DNA from 3 places in the Shewanella vesiculosa genome. Region 3 is predicted to be linked to each of the others. Evidence: predicted binding sites of a transcription regulator. Region 3 holds the regulator's gene; each other region holds the start of a gene.
What was found. Region 3 encodes LexA, which represses DNA repair genes until DNA is damaged. Its sites were predicted from a motif close to TACTGTATNNNNATACAGTA; they were not measured.
Positions count from the first base shown of each region.

Region 1: recA (recombinase RecA) is a predicted target of LexA. The motif match lies at 1,244-1,263, and genes of this name have one in related genera.
Region 2: dinB (DNA polymerase IV) is a predicted target of LexA. The motif match lies at 2,021-2,040, and genes of this name have one in related genera.

Region 1 is NZ_JAACSD010000012.1:129,245-137,621, reverse strand. Features, by position in the region: gene mutS (DNA mismatch repair protein MutS) at 1-1,071, opposite strand, end outside; gene recA (recombinase RecA) at 1,357-2,421, shown strand; gene alaS (alanine--tRNA ligase) at 3,190-5,814, shown strand; gene csrA (carbon storage regulator CsrA) at 6,272-6,469, shown strand; tRNA gene GW828_RS14020 (tRNA-Ser) at 7,396-7,487, shown strand; tRNA gene GW828_RS14015 (tRNA-Arg) at 7,510-7,586, shown strand; tRNA gene GW828_RS14010 (tRNA-Arg) at 7,614-7,690, shown strand; tRNA gene GW828_RS14005 (tRNA-Arg) at 7,718-7,794, shown strand; tRNA gene GW828_RS14000 (tRNA-Ser) at 7,803-7,894, shown strand; tRNA gene GW828_RS13995 (tRNA-Arg) at 7,966-8,042, shown strand.
Region 2 is NZ_JAACSD010000021.1:40,301-48,677, reverse strand. Features, by position in the region: gene GW828_RS17675 (FAD:protein FMN transferase) at 1-449, shown strand, start outside; gene nqrM ((Na+)-NQR maturation NqrM) at 535-759, shown strand; gene bfr (bacterioferritin) at 992-1,462, shown strand; gene bfr (bacterioferritin) at 1,475-1,942, shown strand; gene dinB (DNA polymerase IV) at 2,079-3,158, shown strand; gene GW828_RS17650 (aminoacyl-histidine dipeptidase) at 3,252-4,715, opposite strand; gene GW828_RS17645 (M17 family metallopeptidase) at 4,898-6,439, shown strand; gene GW828_RS17640 (NCS2 family permease) at 7,286-8,377, shown strand, end outside.
Region 3 is NZ_JAACSD010000014.1:96,056-104,432, reverse strand. Features, by position in the region: gene GW828_RS15490 (hypothetical protein) at 228-500, opposite strand; gene mtr (tryptophan permease) at 771-2,027, opposite strand; gene plsB (glycerol-3-phosphate 1-O-acyltransferase PlsB) at 2,027-4,450, opposite strand; gene lexA (transcriptional repressor LexA) at 4,715-5,329, shown strand; gene GW828_RS15470 (cell division inhibitor SulA) at 5,326-5,832, shown strand; gene coxB (cytochrome c oxidase subunit II) at 6,229-7,818, shown strand; gene ctaD (cytochrome c oxidase subunit I) at 7,828-8,377, shown strand, end outside.

The sequences.
Region 1 (8,377 bases), on a different contig from region 3:
AGCCATAATACGTTCAATATCGCCTAAAACCTTCAGCTGCTCATGTAGGGGTTGATATATATCTTGCTCAATCAACTCGCTTACGGCGTTATGGCGATATTGAATCGTTTGTCTATTTCGAAGTGGCTCATGGATCCAGCGTTGTAACATGCGACTGCCCATAGGCGTGGCAGTATTATCGAGTACCCACGACAGGGTATTTTCACGCCCACCAGACAAGTTTTGCGTTAATTCTAAGTTACGTCGCGTCGCGGCATCTAAAATAATGGATTCAGATTGGTTAAAACGCACAATCGAATTAATGTGTGGCAGTGCCATCTTTTGCGTATCTTTGACATACTGCATTAAACAACCAGCAGCTTGTAATGCTAAGCGTGCATCACTAATACCAAAGCCATGTAAATCTTTGGTACCAAATTGACCAAGCAGTAAATTTACGCAAGTATCATAATCAAATTCCCACTCTGGACGGCGACGAATACCTTTCATATTATTGATTAATAACATGTCAGTAAAATCTTCACTGTAGATCAACTCGGCAGGATTAGTACGTTGTAATTCAGCTTCTAGGGCTTCACGAGTAGGTAATTCAGCAACCACAAAACGACCTGATGAAATATCTAAGGTAGCGTATCCAAAACCGTTTTTACCTTGATAAAGCGCCGCCAGTAAATTGTCGTGTTTTTCTTGAAGTAAAGCCTCATCCGTTAAGGTACCAGGAGTCACAATGCGTACGACTTGACGCTCAACTGGGCCTTTTGATGTCGCAGGATCACCAATTTGCTCACAAATGGCTACAGACTGGCCGATATTGACTAGTTTAGCTAAATAGCCTTCTACAGCATGATAGGGGATTCCAGCCATTGGGATAGGATCGCCGCCGCTTTTTCCACGAGCAGTAAGTGAAATCCCCAGCATTTCAGAAGCGCGCTTAGCATCATCGTAAAACAACTCATAAAAATCACCCATTCGGTAAAACAATAACATATCAGGATGGGCCGCTTTTAAGCCTAAATACTGACGCATCATCGGGGTGTGTTTTTCTAAATCGCTGGTATCAATCACTGTCATTATGAACACTTCACTATTAATCAATCTTAGGACGTAAATCTTATGGGGCTAATCTTAACAATATTTGCCCCTAGGGTATAAATAGATTCAAACAAAAAAGTATATGGAGATAAAATATTGATGTAAAAAGGCAATTCGCTAAGGTTTAAAAAAAATTGCCCTCAGCACTTGATACTGTATGACTATACAGTATACTGATGAACATAATGAAATGGTTTACATCATTTCACCTAAGTCAAAATAGCATTTTACTAAACGTATTGAATGCCTTAAGAGGGTTTTATAATGAAGGTTGATCCAAACAAAGAGAAAGCGCTAGCCGCCGTATTAAGCCAAATTGAAAAGCAATTTGGTAAAGGCTCAATTATGAAGTTGGGCGAAGATCGCACAATGGATGTTGAAACTATCTCTACCGGTTCGCTTTCATTGGACATCGCACTTGGTGCGGGTGGTTTACCAATGGGACGTATCGTTGAGATTTACGGCCCAGAGTCATCAGGTAAAACCACATTAACTCTTGAAGTGATTGCCGCAGCGCAACGCGAAGGTAAAACCTGTGCGTTTATTGATGCTGAACATGCTCTTGACCCAATTTATGCCAAAAAGCTAGGCGTAGATATTGATAACTTACTTTGTTCACAGCCAGATACAGGCGAACAAGCACTAGAAATTTGTGATGCGTTAACGCGTTCAGGTGCGGTAGATGTTATCGTTGTCGATTCTGTTGCAGCATTAACACCAAAAGCAGAAATTGAAGGTGAAATTGGTGATTCGCATATGGGCCTTGCCGCGCGTATGATGAGCCAAGCGATGCGAAAACTTGCTGGTAACCTTAAGCAATCAAACACACTGCTTATTTTTATTAACCAAATTCGTATGAAAATTGGTGTAATGTTTGGTAGCCCAGAAACGACTACAGGTGGTAATGCACTTAAATTCTACGCATCTGTTCGTTTAGATATTCGTCGTACCGGTGCGATTAAAGATGGCGATGAAGTCATCGGTAATGAAACTCGCGTTAAAGTGGTTAAAAATAAGATTGCAGCTCCATTTAAGCAAGCTGAATTCCAGATCCTTTATGGACAAGGTATTAACCGTACCGGCGAACTAGTTGACTTAGGTGTTGCACACAAGCTGGTTGATAAAGCCGGTGCTTGGTACAGCTACAAAGGCGAAAAAATTGGTCAAGGCCGTGCCAATGCTGGTAAATTTTTGACTGAAAATCCAGCTATTGCTGATGAAATTAATACCACTCTTCGTGGCATGTTATTGAATGGTGGGGCTAACTCATCAGACTCAACCACTGAAAGTGATGAGAATATTGACCTTGAAACAGGTGAAGTATTCTAAATTAGCCAGTCATATTTATCGCGGTAGCGCTTCTGCGCGCCGCGAAAATTCCCGCCATAAAGTCGCCTCATTACAAGCACTCACCATCTTTTACACTCACCATATTTTAAACGTCATCCAGTCTAAATGTTGCAAATAATGGCAAACTCAGAGCCTTTTAAGTGACACTTGTCATGCACAATGGCTAATCTTTCCAGCTATAGTCAACACCGCTTTAAGCAAAAAAATATCTAAAGCCTTTAACACCCTTGGTATGCATTTATTTGTGTTTGCTAATGTTAAGGTGATTGCATCATTTTTAAGTAAAGTTGGGTACATTGAGAAATGTACGGCGACAAGTTGCTCTATCAAATGTCGGTTAGGCTAAATAATATCCTTTTTAATAACATCCTTTTTAATCACATTATTTCTTATCACATCACGATTGTGCTGATTACCAGACTCGCCAAAATGTTAACTATCTTGGTTTCTTATGCGTTTGATTTGGTTGCTTATCAGATTGATTAATAAAATTATGTCCTAGTCATGATCAACGAGCTTATTTATAGACAAGATAGAAATGCATATTCCGTTTAAATAATCAGTGGATTGAGTTCGCTATCTCCGTCATTATCGGGCCAGTAGATCGTTATTCTATCGATTTTTGTCGAGATTATAATCAACTGACTCAACTCGCTTCTTTCGACAAATTCAGTATATAATGCCTACATTTACTAGCTTGCATATCAAGCTCGTTACTTTTGTATTTTCTCTATTCAGGGCCATTTCATGTTTCAGACTACAGCAGAGTTAAGAAGTGCATTTTTAAAGTACTTTGAAGATAACGGACATCAGGTTGTTGATAGCAGCTCGCTCGTTCCCACTAACGACCCAACACTGTTATTTACCAATGCGGGTATGAATCAGTTTAAAGATGTGTTCCTCGGTATGGATAAGCGCAACTATAGCCGAGCAACAACATCACAACGTTGCGTTCGTGCTGGTGGTAAACATAACGATTTAGACAATGTGGGTTATACCGCTCGTCACCACACTTTTTTTGAAATGTTGGGTAATTTCAGTTTTGGCGATTATTTTAAAGAAGATGCGATTCGTTTTGCGTGGACCTTTTTAACTGAAACCCTCAAGCTGCCAAAAGATCGCTTATGTGTCACCATTTATGAAACAGATGACGAAGCCTATGAACTTTGGACGCAAAAAATTGGTGTTGCACCTGAAAATATGATCCGTATTGGTGATAATAAAGGTGGCGCGTTTGCGTCTGATAACTTCTGGCAGATGGGTGATACCGGACCTTGTGGCCCATGTAGCGAAATTTTCTATGATCATGGCGATCATATCTGGGGTGGTCGTCCTGGTACGCCTGAAGAAGACGGCGATCGCTTTATTGAAATCTGGAATATTGTATTTATGCAATATAACCGTCAAGCCGACGGTGAAATGTTGCCATTACCTAAACCTTCGGTTGATACAGGTATGGGCATTGAGCGTATTGCAGCAATTATGCAAGGTGTGCATTCAAACTACGAAATCGATATATTTAAGCAACTCATCGCAAAAACGGCTGAAATTATTGGTGTATCTGATTTAGAAAATAAATCATTACGGGTTATTGCTGATCATATACGTTCTTGTGCATTTTTAATTGCCGATGGTGTTATGCCATCAAACGAAGGCCGTGGTTATGTATTGCGTCGTATTATTCGTCGCGCAGTTCGTCACGGTAATAAGCTTGGTGCTACCGATGCATTTTTCTATAAGTTAGTCCCAACACTCATTAGCGTTATGGGTGATGCAGCTAATGGTTTAAAACAAACACAAGCCATTGTTGAAAAAGCCTTAAAAGCAGAAGAAGAGCAGTTTGCTCGTACACTTGAGCGTGGCTTAGTGATTTTGGATGGTGCGCTAAATACGCTACAAGGTAATACTTTAGATGGTGAAACGGTATTTAAACTGTATGACACTTATGGTTTTCCAGTTGATTTAACCGCTGATGTTTGTCGTGAACGTGATATTAATGTTGATGAAGCAGGCTTTGAAGTCGCAATGGCGGAGCAAAGAAGTCGCGCACAAGCCGCAGGTAACTTTGGCGCAGATTATAATAGCCAATTAATTATTGATGCAGAAACCGCATTCAGTGGTTATACCGAGTTAACTGGTCAGCCTAATGTGATTGGTTTATATGTTGACGGTAAAGCGGTTGATACTGTGGTTGCCGGTCAAGATGCCGTTGTTGTGCTAGATAATACGCCATTCTATGCAGAGTCAGGTGGACAGGTGGGCGATAAAGGTCAACTGACAGCTGAAGGTTTACTGTTTATTGTTAACGACACGCAAAAGTTTGGCCCTGCTATTGGTCATGAAGGTCAATTAAGCCAAGGCAAATTAGTTATCGGTCAGCAGTTAATTGCGCAAGTGGATAAAAATTTACGTCATCGTACTCAGTTAAATCATTCCGTCACTCACTTACTGCATGCTGCATTACGTCAAGTGTTAGGCTCGCATGTGTCTCAGAAGGGCTCATTAGTTAACCCTGAGCGCTTACGTTTTGACTTTGCTCATTTTGAAGCAGTTAAAGCTTCAGAGTTGAAAGCGGTTGAAGATCTAGTCAATACTCAAATTCGCCGTAACCATGAACTTTGCACCACAGAAATGGCCATTGACGAAGCCAAAGAAAAAGGCGCCATGGCATTATTTGGTGAGAAATACGATGACCAAGTCCGCGTGGTGACTATGGGGGATTTCTCTATCGAGCTATGTGGTGGTACTCATGTTGGCCGTACTGGTGATATTGGGTTATTTAAAATCACTTCTGAGGGCGGTATTGCTGCCGGTGTGCGTCGTATTGAAGCTGTCACAGGTATCGCAGCAATGGCTTATATTGCCGATCAACAAGCAGTATTAGATGAAGCTGCGCAATTACTTAAATCAGACAGTGCTTCAGTTGTGGCTAAGTTAAAAGCCCAGTTAGATAAAGTGAAGCAATTAGAAAAAGATTTGTCGCAGTTAAAAGATAAGTTAGCTGCAGCAGCCAGTGCCGATATGGCGGGTGATGCAGTCGACATCAATGGGGTTAAGTTGTTAGTTAAGCAGCTTGATGGCATTGATCCTGGTTCACTTCGTGGTTTACAAGATGAGCTGAAACAAAAGCTTAAATCTGCGATTATTGTCTTAGGTACGTCTAAAGACGGTAAAGTTAACTTAATTGCTGGTGTCAGCAATGATTTAACTAAAAAAGTTAAAGCGGGTGAGTTAGTGGCAATGGTCGCACAGCAGGTTGGCGGTAAGGGCGGCGGACGCCCAGATATGGCTCAAGCGGGTGGTACTCAGCCTGAGAATTTAGCCGCTGCATTAGCCTTGGTTGCACCTTGGGTAAACGAACGTTTAAGCTAATTAAATCTGTAAATTAACGATTTATCGGCAATTGAGTCATAAAGTCTACTATATGCAGCTTTATGACTTGAGTGCTATCAGTAGATTTGGCATAGTGAACTAACTTGCTAACAGTAAAAGCGTTTAAAAGGATTACCAGTGTCAGACAATGCTTTTTTTTGTGCTCAAGTGTAGTACTCTGATTTGGTATTTGTTTTTCCATTGCTAGCGTTTTTGTTATTGGTTTGCCGTATTGGATTGTTTAACCAGCGAGTCGTATCGTGAATGTGATTAATTGACGGTTAACCTCGTTTCAAAAGATGAAAATCATCAAGTTTTATGATTTCTTAAGAGAATATGCTTTATAAACCGACGTATTCAGAAATTGATACTATGATTTTATGTAAAGCAGACCTTATAATGAGCGCATATTACGGATAAAGCGTGTTATGCAGATTGAACTTAAAGGAGCAATCGAATGCTAATTTTGACTCGTCGTGTAGGCGAAACATTAATGATCGGTGACGAAGTCACAGTTACTGTGTTAGGTGTTAAAGGTAACCAGGTACGTATCGGTGTCAATGCACCTAAAGAAGTCTCTGTTCATCGTGAAGAGATCTATCAACGTATTCAGTCTGAGAAGTCAGGTACCCCTTCTGAAGGTGGTAATTACTAAGTTCGAGCATATTTGATCGATATCAAAAAAGTCAGCATTTGCTGACTTTTTTGTTTTCTGCACGAGAGATATTTCTGGCGGTTAAACAGGGCGGTTAAGTTTATATCCAGTATGGTTAGTCAAAGCGCTACATATTATTTAAGTTAAGGCTTACTCGCATCTGTGTACCACAGCAGAGTGATTATATTGATAATAGATAGCACATTCATCTATACACGAGCGAAGACTAAATACAGGAGCGCTCAGGCGTGTTAGTTGCCCTTTCTTCAACGACGAGCCCAATCCGTTATCGCAGTGATCCAATAGGAGGATGCCTATTCTATGTTGCAACGCAAAATGCTTTGTCTCTTGGCTTACCCTCCAGATGAGGTTGAAGTATTAGCTCTACGCGAGTGATATTAAAAACAAGCCTGCATGGCTTTGATTAAGACCTTGTTAAAGTATCTTACTGACACTCTAATATGAGCATTGGAAATCGCTTGGTTTTATTGTGTTGAGTCAGCATTAATCTATCTCAAACGATTTGCCCTAGTTGAGCTGGCATTAAGTGGTCAATTATCGTTCAGGTTATCAACTACATAAAAAATACTTAAACCGTTCATGTTAATCATTATGGTCACATTAATTATGACAAATGGCCTGGCGAAATTTTAATCTTCAAAACCTCGTCTAAGTTAGTTAATTGATATGCTGATAATGTCGTTTGTAAAAAAAGTTTTTTATCGCTAAATTTCTAACAGACTTAACAGCGAGATAATGAGATGAAGGAAGATTATTTAAATCAATTTTCACTGAAAAGACCACTGTTTTTGTGACTATTTGAGTCTATTATCCCCAATGTGCTTAAAAACACTCCAAATGAAGTTAGGTTTCCTAAAAAGGGTTTGACTTATTTTCATCAAACAGTAATATGTGCGCCAAGAAACGGAGAGGTGGCCGAGTGGCCGAAGGCGCTCCCCTGCTAAGGGAGTATGGGCTTTAAATCCCATCGAGGGTTCGAATCCCTCCTTCTCCGCCATTTCTTACGATAGATATACGATGCGGATGTAGCTCAGCTGGATAGAGTACCTGGCTACGAACCAGGCGGTCGGAGGTTCGACTCCTCCCATCCGCACCATTATCTATTATAGTGTTAAACATGAATGCGCGTGTAGCTCAGCTGGATAGAGTACCTGGCTACGAACCAGGCGGTCGGAGGTTCGACTCCTCCCACGCGCACCATTCATGTTTCACTAAAACCCAATTTATGCGCGTGTAGCTCAGCTGGATAGAGTACCTGGCTACGAACCAGGCGGTCGGAGGTTCGACTCCTCCCACGCGCACCATATATTGCGGAGAGGTGGCCGAGTGGCCGAAGGCGCTCCCCTGCTAAGGGAGTATGGGCTTTAAATCCCATCGAGGGTTCGAATCCCTCCTTCTCCGCCATTCATTAAGTATAGTTAGCAGTTTAATGCTAACTACAGCGATACTGATGAATGGCATGTTGTAACGATTTTGCGCGTGTAGCTCAGCTGGATAGAGTACCTGGCTACGAACCAGGCGGTCGGAGGTTCGACTCCTCCCACGCGCACCATAATAAAAAAGCCCTGCATTATTGCAGGGCTTTTTTTATGGTTCATTTTTAGACTATTTTCTTATCCACGCCTAAGCCCTTTATCAACAAAAGCTGATATTTACATCTTTATTCACTTATCTCCCAAGTCGTGATTTGTTATTCATTTTATCAAGCTGTAAAATCAATAAAATATGACTCATATCGTTGTTCTTATCATGGTTTTACTAATTTAAAGCTTATTAAGCGAAATTCATTGATGATTTAATAAATTATGCCTGTATTTATTGAGATTTATTGATCCAACCTCATCTAATATCACTAATTTGGTAAGACCAATTTACAAAAAGATAGCA
Region 2 (8,377 bases), on a different contig from region 3:
TAGATAAATATCATGTATCTGGTTATTTAGTTGAAATTGGTGGCGAACTGAATGTCAAAGGAACTAAGAGTGATAATATCCCTTGGCGAGTAGCTGTAGAGCAACCAACCAGCGAAGGTCAAGCGGTTCAGCAAATCATTGAACCTGGCACTATGTCATTGGCAACTTCGGGTGATTATCGTAACTTTTATCAAGAAAATGGTGAGCGCTTCTCACATTTAATTGATCCTCGTACCGGCTATCCAATAAAGCATCAATTAGCTTCAGCAACCGTGTTACACTCTAGTTGTATGACCGCAGATGGATATGCAACGGCCATGATGGTGTTAGGTACAGAGGCTTCATTGGCGTTAGCTAAAAAGAACAATTTAGCGGTAATGTTGATAGAGAAGCAAGAGCAGGGATATCAGGTCTATTACAGTGATGCGTTTAAATCGTATCTTAAGTAGCTTGCTTATTTTTAAACTGGTTGATTGAGCTACTAATTTATTGAACCAGTTTACCCTAATCTGAATGAGTCAATAGGAGTTTGTGATGAGTACATTTATTGCAGCGTTTGTGGTTTTATTATTATTTTTTTTGCTAATGTCCATTGGCTATATCGTAAAGAAAAAAGCGGTAGAAGGCAGTTGCGGTGGTTTAGGTGTTTTAGGTATAGAGAAAGCCTGTGACTGTGATGATCCATGTGATAAACGCAAACGCCGTATGGAAAAAGAGCAAGCTCGAAATAAGTTGCTTAACCAAAATCGTATTATTTAACCTCGTTAATTATTTTAAGCTTAGGTTGTTTCACTAATGCTTTGTAAAGAGCCTTCATTTTGAAGGCTTTTTTTATGCTTGAGTATTGCTGGCCAGTTACAAAGCTTAGTTATAATGATAATGGTTATCAATTGTAAGTGTGTGAAAATAAAGGATAATTTGCATTTTACCCTATAGTGTTTTATTCTGTTTGTAATTGATCAAGATCACATTACTTCTCGAGGACACTACTATGAAAGGTCATCCTAAAGTCATCAGCCAACTCAATCGTGTACTTACTTGTGAGCTGACCGCTATTAACCAATACTTTTTACATGCTCGTATGTTTAAGCATTGGGGATTGGAAAAGCTTAATGAGAAAGAATATAAAAAATCGATTGAAGACATGAAGCATGCTGACAAGCTGATTGAACGTGTATTGTTTCTTGAAGGTTTACCTAACCTACAACAGTTAGATAAATTGCGTATTGGTGAACATGCTGAAGAAATGCTTAGCTGCGATCTCACTGCGATAACGGAACAAATTGCCATTTTGCGTGAAGCCATTAAGGTATGCGAAACTCAGCAAGATTATGTTAGTCGCGATTTAATGGAAGATTTACTCGAAGATGAAGAAGAGCATTTAGATTGGATTGAATCACAACAAGAGCTCATCACTCAAACGGGTATTCAAAATTACCTTCAATCACAAATTAACGATTAATAGGACATTATTATGAAAGGTCATCCAGAAGTCATCGATGCGCTCAATAGTTTATTGACCGGCGAATTATCTGCTATGGATCAATATTTTGTCCATGCTCACATGTATGAGGATTGGGGATTTAACGAACTTTATACCCGTATTCTACATGAATCAGACGATGAAAAATTACATGCAGCTAAGTTGATCCAACGTATTTTATTTTTAGAAGGCACTCCAGATGTTGCCAGTCGTGAAGCGCTCAACCTAGGTAAAGATGTGCAACAAATGCTACAAAATGATCTTGCATATGAATACCATGTGGCTGATCATTTACGTAAGGTTATCGGCTTATGTGAGCAAAAGGCTGATTACCAAACCCGTGAAATTTTAGAGGTGTTATTAGATGACACTGAATCTGATCATATGTATTGGTTAGAAAAGCAATTAGGTCTTATTGAACGTATTGGTTTACAGAACTATTTACAGACTAAAATGTAACGACTTAGTCGACACGTTACATGTTAGTAAAGCCCAACTCAGTTTGGGCTTTTTTGTGTCCGTGAGACAATGATTGAATACTGTTTTTATATACAGTATCATTGTTTTTAATTGAGTAAATGATGATGGTTATAGAATGCGTAAAATCATTCACATCGATATGGATTGTTATTTTGCTGCGGTAGAAATGCGAGATTTTCCTGAATTAAGAGGAAAGCCCATTGCTGTTGGCGGCAGAAGTGATCGCCGCGGTGTGATAAGTACCTGCAGTTATGAGGCCCGCAAATTTGGCGTGCGAAGTGCTATGTCCAGTTATCATGCACTGCAGCTGTGTCCGCAGTTAATTTTAGTGCCAGGGCGCATGGATGTATATAAATCGGTGTCTGTGCAAATACGTGAGATCTTTCATCGATACACAGATCTTGTCGAACCCTTGTCTCTAGACGAAGCTTATCTTGATGTGACTGATTGCGATGCTCACCAAGGCAGTGCCACGTTAATTGCCAAGGCTATTCGAAATGATATATTTGAGACCACAGGTTTAACCGCCTCAGCGGGTATTGCACCGATTAAGTTTTTAGCTAAAATCGCTTCCGATTTAAATAAACCCAACGGTCAATATGTCATCACTCCTAATCAAATTAGTGATTTTGTAAAAGATCTTCCTCTGAGTAAAATTCCTGGCGTCGGTAAAGTCACTTCAAAAAAGTTAGCTGATATTGGCTTAACCACCTGCTATGACGTGCAACAGTATCCAAAAGCGCAATTAATTGAGGTATTTGGCAAGTTTGGTCATGTACTAGCTGAGCGATCACAAGGGATAGATCCAAGACAAATTAGTCCGCATCGGGTACGAAAGTCTGTTGGGGTTGAAACTACGTTAGCCAAAGACATTTTTACCTTAGAGCAATGTCGTCAAGTATTACCACAGCTTATCCAAGAACTGAGTGCTCGGGTTCATCGCAGTGCTAAAGATAGACAGATCCACAAGCAAGTTGTGAAGCTGAAATTTAATGATTTTAAACAGACCACCATCGAACATCGCAGTGATGAAATGTCGATTAATTTGTTTCATGATTTACTGCAACAGGCTTTGCTGCGCAGCCAAGGGCGAGGTATTCGCTTATTGGGGGTTAGTGTTGGTTTAGCTGATACAACATTGGCTGTTACAGATAATCCAGTGGCACATATTACTCAGCTTGATTTGCAGTTTTAAAGGTTAGAGTCGCAATGAAAAACGCTCAAGTCTAAAACCAAAAAACGACATTTCTGTCGTTTTTTGGTTTTACGCATAAATCATCGCTACTGATTACGCTTCTTTAGCTGGAATACGCTCTAATACGGCAAGTAGCAATTCCCAGTACTGACCAACAGTGGTGATGTTGACCATTTCATCAGGGCTATGTGGATAACGAATAGTCGGCCCAATAGAGACCATGTCCATTAGTGGATAAGGCTCTTTAAATAAACCACATTCTAGACCAGCATGGATAACCATCACGGTAGGATCTTTTTTATAAATATCGTTATAGGTGTCTCGCACAATTGCCATTACAGGTGAGCTAGTATCTGGTTTCCAACCCGGGTAAGCACCGCTTAAATCTATGCTAGCACCCGATAGGTTTGATAGTGCGGTTAGCATACCGGTGACTTCTTCACGACCTGAATCAATCAATGATCGAATAAGGCACAATATTTCTACGCTTTCATCTTCAGTGCTGATCACGCCTATATTTAGTGATGTTTCAGTGACGCCTTCCACTTCATCACTCATGCGCATTACACCGTTAGGGCAAGCATGTAATAAGTCGATTAAGGTATTTTGCGCTTCTTCGCCCATGACTTTGGTGGGTGCATCAATTGCTGCTAAGCTCAGTAGCATGCCTGGGTCTGCAACGGCTAATTCTTCACGAACTAGGGCTTGGAACGATTCAATGGCTTGCTTTAGTGCGTCAATATTTTCTGCTGGTAGCATAAATTGCACGTTAGCTTCACGCGGAATGGCATTACGCAGCGAGCCACCACTAAAGCTAACTAGCTCTAGGGCTAATTCGTCACTGTATTTAAACAAAAAGCGCGCTAATAACTTATTGGCATTACCACGTCCAAGGTGAATGTTAACCCCAGAGTGACCGCCTTTTAATCCTGACATGGTCAGTGAAAAGCTGGCGTTGCTTTGTTCTGGTGCTTGCCAAGACATTGGTACACTTATCTGTGCATCAACACCGCCGGCGCAACCCATGTAGATTTCACCTTCTTGCTCAGAGTCTGTATTGATTAAGATTTCTGCATCAAGGTAACCGGCTTCTAAACCAAAAGCGCCCGTCATGCCAGCTTCTTCATCAATGGTGAGCAGTACTTCGAGTGGCCCGTGCTTAATGTCTTTACTGCCTAAAACAGCCAGCGCCGAAGACATACCAATACCGTTATCAGAACCTAAGGTTGTTCCTCTAGCTTTAACCCAATCACCGTCTACATAAGCTTCAATCGGATCGGTTTCAAAGTTATGTACTTTGTCGGCATTTTTTTGCGGCACCATATCAATGTGCGCTTGTAACACCACTATTTTACAGTTTTCCATTCCTGCTGTGGCAGGTTTACGGATGATCAAGTTACCGACTTTGTCTTCAACAACCGCAAGGCCTTGAGCTTTTGCCCATTGCTGAATATGTTGTGATAACGCATGTTCATGCTTTGATGGATGTGGAATAGCGCAAATTTGTTCAAACCATTGCCATAGAGGCTGAGGATATAATTGAGTTAATGCAGTCACGAAACGCCCTCTAAGATGAAATCAAGTCGATATACGACACAAAATATAACTGCAATTATTTTAACATATTCTGCGCAGTTACTTGATATTGCGATACCTATTTGCCAAGGTTTAGTCCACAAATATGTAAATAATTATGAACCCACTAATTTATCTGTATTCCTAAAGAGTAAGGATCTTGTATGACCCAAGTGAATAAAGCGGTTACCGCGTTCCAAGTGCCAATTATTGATGTCACAAGTGATGGGGCTATTTTTGAAGGCGAAGGTTGGGACGCTGTTGTCGTGATAGCGACGAGTTTAGCTGAGATTAAACAAGATGAAGTGAGTTTGCTTGCTGCACACGCCCGCCAAATTGATATGCGTGTCGGTAAAAGTGCCACGCTCCTTTTTGCACCAGGGTTGGCCGGTGGTCGATTGATCATCTCTCCAGTGGCTGATAGCGGCAATGAGTATAGCGATGTGAGGATTTTTGCCAAAGCTGCTCGAGAGGGGATTGCCATTGCTAAAGCCGCAGGTGCCACTAAACCTTTATTAGTTGTACCAAGCGTAACTGACAAGCGTTTTGCTAATGCTGAACAAGTTGCCGCACTAGCTTGTGGACAAGAGCTTTGGCAACCGTTAGAAGCACGAGAAGCAAAGTCTTTGCCACCGAGTTTAACCGCGATTGGACTATTGAATACCGCCACCCATAGTTTATTACTTAATGCGGCAGAGTCTGGACGAGTATTGGCGCGCGATCTTTGTGGTACAGAACCTGAGCGTATGTCGGCTATTGGGTTTGCACAATATTGTGTTGATGCTTTTGCTGATAGCGGTTTGGCTGTATCTGTGACTGATCGAGCCGAGCAGTTAAAAGCGCAATATCCATTATTAAGCGCTGTTGGCAGAAGCTCTTTTGATGTGGCTCGTCATCATCCACGAGTGGTAAAGCTTGAATATGTTGGTGAAGGCACTATTACCAAAACCTTATTCTTTGCGGGTAAAGGTGTGGTTTACGACACTGGTGGCGCTGATATTAAAGTTGCCGGGTCAATGGCTGGCATGAGCCGTGATAAAGGTGGCGCAGCTGCGGTTGCCGGTTTAATGAAGGCGCTATCGATACTTAAACCTAAAGGGATCAAAGTGGTCGCCGAGCTTGGGTTAGTGAGAAACAGTATTGGCAGTGATGCATTTGTTACCGATGAAATTATTGCCAGTCACGCAGGTGTGCGAGTCCGTATAGGTAATACCGATGCTGAAGGGCGTTTAGTGCTAGCCGATTTGTTATCCCATTTACGTTTACAGGCTCAAACTGCGGTGAATCCACAATTGTTTTCGGTGGCGACGTTAACCGGTCATGTTGTACGAGCCTACGGTGGTTACCCTGCATTAGTTGGAAATAGCGCGGCTAAAAAGCAAGGTGTTGCAGCAACATTAGCTGAAGTGGGGCAATTATGGGGGGAACCATTTGAGGTTTCACAATTACGTCCAGAAGACTTTGATAAAGTTGCCGATAAAAATGGCGCTGCAGATGTGGTGTCATCGAATAATGCTCCGTCTTCAATTACGGCTCGTGGGCATCAATATCCTGCCGCTTTCTTGATAAAAGCATCTGGATTAGCCGAAACAGAACTGGCATTTACCCATATCGATATTGCAGGCAGTGCTGTTGAGGGCGATCCTCTCTACGGAAAGCCAACTGCAAGCCCTTTGGTTGCTTTATTACAGTTTTCATTTTTGTAGGTGGTGCATTATTAAGTTGTTGTAAGTATTGGTTTCATTTTAACGATCACATGCCGATAACAATGGGTTAACATGGTTTTAATCAGAAATTATTGTAATTAAATCACTTTTAATGAAGTTTTTGTGAATTAAAGCAAATAATACTTGTAATTAAATTACAGTTTTGTATAATTCATTTCGTCGGCAAGGATTATCATTGCCGGCTCTAGTTAATCCAGGATGGATATAGCCTCCAAGGATCTGAGTGACAAGTTGTCTCAATGGATTTGAGAAATGTACGTTCCAGGGAACCGAGCCAAGCTTTACTAGGTTTATGCAACTTAACTTTATTCAGGAGAAGACCATGTCTTATACAGGTAGCAGCAAATTTTATTGGCAAAACACTTGGTTTGCTGATGTGACAGTTTTACGTGGCGGTATATTCGCCATGAAACGTTAAGAATTGACCCTCTTTACGTCGTTTTAATATCCATCAACCTTTTGTTCGTCTCGTTTGACGGTTTAGACAAGGTGATAAACTAATAGTTTATTACCACATCACATTCAGTGGTGCTAGCTTTCCTTTCCCCATACGGAATGCTTGTAACATGTCTGCCTACTCTTTTGAGTAGGCTTTTTTTTACCTGAAATTTAGCCAATTGGTTAGTGCGTTATATAAAAAACTGAAATCTTTCAATAAAAAGGCAATAGATAGCTATCAAGGTCGTAAGTACTTATAATTTCCAGCTAATTAACACCTATCCTGCGTAAAGATGTCGGCTTAGCATGGTAAGCATGCCTTATCCTCATCTGTAACGATTAAAACGATAAACTCAACGTTAACCTTTGCCCAAGGACCTTCGCTCCATGTTAGAAAAATTATTTAAACTTAAACAACACAACACGAGTCTTAAACAAGAAGCGATAGCCGGTCTTACTACTTTCTTAACCATGGCCTACATTATTTTCGTCAACCCTATGATGCTTGCTGATGCAGGAATGGATCATGGTGCGGTATTTGTTGCCACATGTTTAGCCGCTGCCATAGGGTGTTTAGTTATGGGCTTATTGGCTAATTACCCTATCGCATTAGCGCCTGGTATGGGACTTAATGCTTTTTTCACTTACACTGTAGTAGGTGAAATGGGTTATAGCTGGGAAACGGCCCTTGGTGCGGTGTTCATGTCTGGGGTGTGCTTCTTAATTTTATCTCTAGTTAGGATCCGCGAGTGGATTGTTAACTGTATTCCTATGTCATTGCGATTTGGTATCGCGGCAGGTATTGGTTTATTTTTAGCATTGATTGGCTTAAAAAATGCCGGCATTGTTGTGGCAAGTCCTGCAACATTAGTGACTATGGGTGACATTACCTCATTTCCAGCCTTGATGGCGGCGTTAGGTTTCTTCTTAATTATTGCTATGGTGCATCGTGGCCTGAAAGCGGCAGTTATTTTTAGTATTTTGATCGTGACGGCTCTCGGCATGATTTTTGGTGACGTACAGTATCAAGGCTTAGTTGCTATGCCACCGTCTATTGCTCCTACATTCATGAAAATGGACTTGTCTAGTGTATTAGAAATTAGCATGTTATCTGTCGTCTTTGCTTTTTTGTTTGTTGATTTATTCGATACATCCGGCACCTTAGTTGCTGTTGCACAACGTGGTGGATTACTGGATGAAAAAGGCCGCTTGCCGCGAGTTAAACGTGCATTAACAGCAGACAGTGTTGCCACCATTACCGGTGCGGCATTGGGTACATCAACGACGACTAGCTATATTGAAAGTATTGCAGGGGTAAGTGCTGGCGGCCGCACAGGTTTAACCGCTGTGGTGGTTGGATTGTTGTTTGTTGCGGCGTTATTTTTATCGCCGTTAGCTGCTATGGTGCCAGCTTATGCAACAACTGGTACCTTGTTTTACGTGGCTATTTTAATGATGTCAGGTTTGGTGAATGTTGAT
Region 3 (8,377 bases):
AAAAATGCCAAACCTTCATTCGAAGGCCAACAAAATTTAGGCACAACGAGTTCGTTTTCTTGACTTAGAAACGGACAAAAGTAAGTCAACACTAAGCCGCTCTATGACATCTTTGTAATCGCGACATTCGCTATCCTGTAGCACACTTGCAGAAGGTAGTGAGTAGCGATTAAATCATGTGATCAATCAAACTTAACCGAACCAAATAAGTTAAGTTAATCAATATCTCACTTACGTTGTTGTAATATGAGTTGCTTTTCACGAGCAAGCATTACCATGCGAAACATGCCCCACGCCATAATCACAGCACCAAAAAGCAACATGATATTAACAATGACAGCTTGGTTAGCGAGTATAGGTAAAAAATCTTGGTCAAATCCGGCAACTAAACCGTAAATTCCTAGACCAAACAACAGTGCTCCAGGGAAATCAATTAAGGCGACTATCATCATACTGCGATGAATTCTAGCCAACTCAGCTTGGGTGTTATTCTGTGTCATTTGCTCATCCTTGCCTAAATACACTTAATGAGTATCCATTACAGATACCACGATGATGCCCAAAATAGCGCTTTGCAATTGAAGTATCAGCGTCATCAACGGCAACATAAACCATCCAATTGAGGATATGGTTATTGCTATCATGCCAGCAAATAGCTTATTGACCAACATACCATTGGTTGTTAAACATCAGTCAGAATAGTCACAAACAAAAAAGCCTTCAAACGAAGGCTTTCTGAATAATTATAATTCGATTATAACAAGTTGCGGTTATTTAAATACCGGTAAGATATCTGCCATTGCCAGTAAGTGACATGTTGCGGTCACTATCCCAAACAACACCACAAGCACAATCAGTGGCGTTCCGCCTGGCACCTTAAAGCCGACATAATTGGGATACTGCTGCCTCACTTTATAAGCCAACAAAGCTGGAACAATCACAGCCCATATGGTGGCTGCAAGTGCAGCAAAACCAATGGCGAGGATAAACCCATTCGGAAACAGCAAGCCCAATATTGTTGGCGGGATAAACGTAACCGCTGCAGTTTTAATCCGTCCGGTGCGCGAATCATCAAAACCAAATAGATCAGCAAGGTAGTCAAACAGACCTAATGTGACACCTAAAAATGATGATGCCACGGCAAGATTGGCAAACAGTGTCAACATGCTATCAAGCCATTGGCTGGCAATAACACCCGACAACGCTGCAACTAACACCCCAATATTACCGCCTTGGGCAATAACATCGGCAAACTGGCTGCGCTGAATATTACCCATAGTTGCCACTAACCAACACACATAAATCACTAATGCGATTGTGGTTCCGCTAATGATTGCCTTAACAATGGTTTTAGCATCTTTACCGTAATATTTAACTAAACTGGGTACGTTACCGTGATAACCAAAACTGGCTAAGCCAAAAGGAATCGCAGCGAGCAGATAAGGTAAGTAACGCGACTCACCATCGGGTGATACCAGTTTCACGGTATCGATATCGATCAATAAATTACCAATGGCTAAGAAGAAGGTAATGACCATGCCACCAAGCATGATGGTGGTAATGCGATCAACCGCTTTAGTACTGACAAATACCACTAGCGCCAGCACCACGGCAAACACTAACCCTGCCACACTCTGAGGTAGACTGACCCCCAATGCCGATAAACTGTGATTAACAATCGATCCGCCACCACTGATATAAGCATAAGTTAAAATGTACAACACAAAGGCTATAGATACACCGTTAATGACTCGCCAAAACTGCCCAAGGGTTACTCGAGTTAAGGTATCGAAACTGTCACCGGGTTCAAAATGCAAGTTAGCTTCTAATAACAGCAAACCCGACATTAGCATGCAAAACCAGACGCCGAGCAACATTGCTATTGAGTAGCCAAACCACATCCCTGCACCAACAACTGGCAAGGAAAACATTCCCGCACCCACTGTAGTGCCAGCAATGATCATCGCCCCACCCAATACTGACTTACCACTAGTGCGATGCTTGGCCGCATTCATATGGTTTGCCATTATTGTCCGTGCTCCGCATCCACACTGTCTACTATGGTTTGTTTTACTGACGAACTCAGCAACTTGTTGGCATGATCTCGAATTCTGATCACTTCGTCACGATGTTCAACACTGCATAAGTAACCTAGTTCTTTTAACTTAACACTCAAGGTGTTATACAGTTTTTTGTCATAAAACTCTGGAGCGGTAATCCCGTGAAGTGCGCCTAGTCGTTGGGCCAACAAGTGACTGTCGGTTTCAAGAGCAGAACGTTCAAGCTCAGGCTTTATCGCCAGTAAATTAAAGATAATGGCATAACGCTGCAAGGTCTCACTGATCGTTTCAGCCAGAAGTAATACTTGGGTAATATGACGAGGCGTGATGACAAAGTTATCATTGTCGCTCAACAAACCTTGCTCAAGCATAAAGTCTAAAACGCCATCAACATATTTATGCACATCATCAATGCCCATAAATAACTCTGCTTTCAACAATGGATAAAAATCCATCACGATAGCATGAATGCGCGCGCGATCGCAGTCATCATAGCGCAATAAACAACTGGCAATTAATGAAGGTATCGCCATTAAATGAATAATATTATTACGATAATAACTCATGGTGATGGCAATTTTTTCATCAACAGAAATAATCTCACCAATAGAATCTTTGGTACTAACAAACTTATTTAACGACAAACAATGATCAACAATCGACTTACCATCACCCTCGGCGACCGATGCGTAATCGGTATAAGGTACGGTTTTCAATAAGGCTAAATACAGATCAAGTTGGCGTTCTAACTGACTTCTTTCTAATGCATTTTGCTCTGAGGCTAATAACACTAAACTGGTTAATGTTACCGAGCTCGCGGCGGCAGCACCGTTAATATTGGTCATCACGCGGTTAGCGAGTAAATTAACCGATGGAGTAAACCACGATGGTTTTTGATCAGGCTCTTTCGCCAGTTCGCTACGCCATTCTGGCGCTTGTTGATTTAAGAAGTGCTGTAAGTTAATCGGCTCACCAAAATTAACATAACCTTGGCCAAAGTTGCCGAGTTTACGCAGCGCACCAAATAACTGCCAAACAGATTCTTTTTTCTTTTTCTTGCCGCTTAATTCTTTGTGGTAAGTGGCCACTTCCATCACATGATCATAACCTAAATACACTGGTACTAACGTCACTGGGCGCTCTATGCCGCGAAGCACACTGTTTATGGTCATTGCCAACATGCCGGTTTTAGGCGCAAGTAAACGCCCTGTACGCGAACGCCCACCTTCGGTGAAATACTCAACCGAATAACCTTTAGCAAATAACTGATCTAAATACTCACGAAATACTGCGGTATACAGTTTATTACCATTAAAGCTGCGGCGGATGAAGAATGCTCCACCACGGCGGAACATTGGCCCTGCTGGCCAAAAGTTCAGGTTAATACCGGCCGCAATATGCGGCGGAACCATACCCTGATAATACAAAATGTATGACAGCAACAAGTAATCCATATGGCTGCGATGACAAGGTACGTAGACAATTTCATGGCCATCATGGTGAAGCTGTCTTACCTGTTCAGCACCTTTGATATTGATACCGCTATATAATTTATTCCATAACCAAGTGAGAAAACGCTCGGCAATGCGCACTAAACTATCTGAATAGTCTGCGGCAATTTCATCAAGGTATTCAATCGCAGTTTCACGAGCTTTTTCAGGAGATACTTTTTTGTTGACTGCTTCTTCTTCAATAGCCTTTTTAATTGAATCTGACTTCAATAAAGAGGCAAATAGCATTTGACGATTAGGTAATTGTGGCCCTGTCATAACTTTACGTTGGCGACGGAAATGCACTCGCGCGACACGGGTTAATTTATGCGCAATTCTTTTATCTGTACCGTGCTCATCAGCCATATGGCGCAGCGATAACGCATTAGAAAACTGCACAAAATTATGTCGCCCTAAAAATAAAATCATCAGCCACTTACGTAACCAAGTTGGGTTTTCTCTTTCAAAAACAGCCGCTGTCATGCTGTCTTCTTCCTTACCAGGAGTACGTCCCCAATAAAGACAAACTGGCACTAATTGAATATCAAGGTCAGCATTCTCACTATGAAGCGATAATAAACGGGTAAAATAATTAAGGAACTTCTCACCACTTTCACGTTTACCAAATAGAGGTTTACGCCCTTCTAAACACACCACTCGAGGTACTCTTAAACCATCAAGCTGCAACGGCTCATAAGGACTTGGCATACCAAATCCTTCAGTGATTTCGCTCAAGGCGGCAATATCACTAATAGATTCCGTTTTCATCAAATAAACCAAGGGCTTGGTCGGATCTATATTGAGGTCATCAAACGGATCATGGGGCACCACAATGGTCTGTACCATCCATTTCTGAACCCATTTTAATGCTTGTAAAAATATTGAATCTGGTTTTGACATGGTTATTTTCGCAACATAAGCCATTGTAATATTGTCGTATAGGATACCAGAAACCACCCTGCTTACACTATCTGGCCGACTTATCTTTACGTGTAAGCTCTCACTTTAAGACATAGTGCAAGATAAAAAATATATAATAACTAATAAAAACATTAATTTAAGTTACAAAAAACCAATAAAACACAAAAAATAGTTGGTTAATACTTGCACGAACACAAACACTGTATATAATGACAGTCACTGTATAAAAAGACAGGAATCATCATGAGACCGTTAACGCCGCGCCAAGCAGAAATATTAGACTTAATTAAAAACAATATCGCCGAAACAGGTATGCCACCCACTCGTGCTGAAATTGCGAAACGTCTTGGCTTTAAAAGTGCTAATGCTGCCGAAGAGCATTTAAAAGCATTAGCCAAAAAAGGCTTTATCGAGATCATGCCTGGAACCTCTCGAGGTATTCGCTTACCTCATGAAGAACAGATTGAAACCGGTTTGCCTCTGATTGGACAAGTTGCAGCTGGTGAGCCTATTTTGGCTCAAGAGCACGTTGAACAGTATTATCAAGTCGATCCGAGCATGTTTAAACCTGCCGCAGACTTTCTGTTGCGCGTTCGTGGTGACAGCATGAAGAACATCGGTATTTTAGAAGGCGATTTACTCGCGGTTCATAAAATGCAACAAGCACGTAATGGCCAAGTTGTGGTGGCGCGTGTTGATGATGACGTCACCGTAAAACGATTTGAACAAAAAGGTAATGTGATTTATCTGCACGCAGAAAATGACGATTACACCCCGATTAAAGTTGATTTAAGTTGCCAAAGCCTAACCATCGAAGGGCTTGCCGTTGGCGTTATCCGTAATGGAGATTGGTTATGAACAAACTAATGGGCATCGCGCCACGTCACCCAGGCTTATGGGTAGATTTAGCTGAAACAGAATTGCATGGCAACCAAACCATTCGCACATTACAAACAGTCACCCAAGGTGAAGCTGAGTTGAGCCAGTTGTGTAGTCAACTCGCCACATTGAGCCAACAAGGTCGATGGATTGTGTTAATTAGCCCACCACACATTGGCTATAAACATATGCTGGCAAATGCTGGCGTGAGAATGGACCGTATTTTACTGGTGCACACTAAAGACGAAGTCGAAACCTTATGGGCGATGGAAAAAGCGCTTACCAGTGGAACATCAAGTGCTGTCGTCACTTGGACAAGCTCACTTGACGCTCGTGATAGTCGTCGATTAGAAATTGTAGCTAAAAGTGCACGGGCTTTAGGTGTGGTAATTGAGGATGTGAATGCTCACTTACCTCACAAACATCAACTTGTTAGCCCTACATTAATAAATGGAACAAGTAATTTTTGCTCATTTCACTAAGCATTAACCCTTACTTACCAAGCCCTGTATTGAATTCAGGGCTTTTTTTTCATCTTTTTTCAGTCAATTAGCCAACAAAGTGATCTTGATCAATGTTTAATCTACAGCTAATGTTGTTCCCAAGGATGAAATATTATTCATCTTTAATTGGACGTGAATGACAGTGATTAAGATTACTTTCAGACAAATGAGCCAACTCAATATTGATAAGTTCAGTAGTAGGTACAAGCGTGGTGCACCGCTAATAATAAAACCGTAAACAATCTGTTTACTGCCACCAAGGTACTTTGAGGTCATCAAACTTTTTTCGGGAACCGAAAAGTTTGCATAGAGCAGAGAATTACTGTGTGACTTTTCTTTGTAATTGCTATTTGCAATGAACAGAGGAGCAGTCTTGTGAAGCAATGGTGGTATTGTTTACTGGTGGTGTTTATAGCACTTCCGCTTGGGGCATCAGAAATGTCCCTCAACATGACTCAAGGCGTGACAGATATCAGTGGTAAGGTTTATGGCCTCCACATGACGATACTTTATATCTGTTGTGCCATTGGGTTAGTGGTGTTTGGGATCATGATTTATTCAATGATTTACCATCGCAAATCAAAAGGCGCTGTTGCGGCAAATTTTCACGAAAGTACTAAAGTGGAAATAGCTTGGACCGTCATTCCTTTCATCATCTTAATCGCCATGGCCATTCCAGCCACTAAAACCTTAATTGCCATGGAAGACCCCAGCAATGCGGATCTCACCATCAAAATTACTGGGTCGCAGTGGAAATGGCATTACAGCTATTTTGATAAAGACATCGAATTTTACAGCACATTATCGACCCCAAGAGATCAAATCGATGGCATAGAGGCTAAAGGAGAGCATTATCTTCTTGAAGTCGATAAACCACTCGTACTGCCCATTAACCAAAAAGTGCGTTTTTTAATGACATCAGATGATGTGATCCACTCATGGTGGGTTCCAGCTTTTGCGGTTAAAAAAGATGCCAATCCAGGCTTTATTAATGAAGCATGGACCCGCATTGATAAGCCCGGAATTTATCGTGGCCAATGTGCCGAATTGTGCGGTAAAGACCATGGATTTATGCCAATTGTGGTGCAAGCATTATCAGAGACAGATTTTGATAACTGGTTAGTAGAGCAAAAACAACTGGCCAGTAATGCCGCTGCTGCGGCAGCAGCGTCACTGTCACAAACCTTATCTCTTGAAGAGTTAACCACCCAAGGCGAACAGATCTATCTTGCTCGTTGCGCCGCTTGTCACCAACCTAATGGTGCGGGCCTTCCAGGTGTATTCCCATCACTAATTGGCAGTCCTATCATAAAAGGCCCTATTGCAGGTCACCTCAACATCGTCTTAAACGGTAAACCAGGAACCGCAATGCAAGCCTTTGCCAAGCAACTTACCGCCCAAGAGATTGCCGCAGTGATTACCTTTGAGCGTAATGCTTGGGGCAATAATACCGGTGATGTTGTTCAAGCTGCTGATGTGAGTAATTTCTCTGGCGGCAATGAAGCAAGTACTGAAGCAAATAAGACTGAAAGCACAATGGCCGCAACAGCAACTGAGAACACCAATACTGCGACAGAAAAAGCGACTCAGGCTCTTGAAACCGTCGCTAAGGCTGTAACACCAGAGGTTGTTGCCATTGAAGATCTGCCCACCTTAACCTTGGAGCAATTAATCACAGAAGGTGAGCAGGTTTATGCCACCACTTGCGCCGCATGTCATCAAGCCACTGGTGCTGGTTTGCCAGGCGCTTTCCCTTCACTTATTGGCAGCCCTGTGGTTACCGGACCGGTTAGCGGACATATCGATATCGTTATGCACGGTAAACCAGGCACCGCGATGCAGGCATTTAGTAGTCAACTTAGCCCACAAAAGATGGCCGCGGTGATTACTTATGAGCGCAATGCGTGGGGCAATAATTCTGGCGAGGCGGTGCAACCTGCCGATGTCGCTAGCCATGGACAGTAGGGGAAGACAATGAGCACAACAACGCACGATACACTAGCTACCGCTCATGATGATCATCATCACGGAGCGCCGAAAGGGCTCATGCGCTGGCTACTCACAACTAATCATAAAGATATCGGTTCGCTGTACTTATGGTTTAGTTTTATTATGTTTCTCACTGGTGGCGCCATGGCAATGGTCATTCGGGCAGAGTTATTTCAGCCTGGATTACAGCTAGTAGAACCTAACTTTTTTAATCAAATGACCACGGTTCATGGTCTTATCATGGTATTTGGCGCAGTGATGCCAGCTTTTACCGGATTAGCTAACTGGTTAATTCCGATGATGATCGGTGCACCAGACATGGCTTTACCGCGGATGAATAATTGGAGCTTTTGGATTTTACCGTTCGCGTTTACCATATTACTCAGTTCGTTATTCATGGAAGGCGGTGGTCCTAACTTTGGTTGGACATTCTACGCACCGCTATCAACCACTTATAGCCCTGATAGCACCGCTCTATTTGTATTCGCCATCCATATCATGGGTATCAGCTCGATAATGGGCGCGATTAACGTTA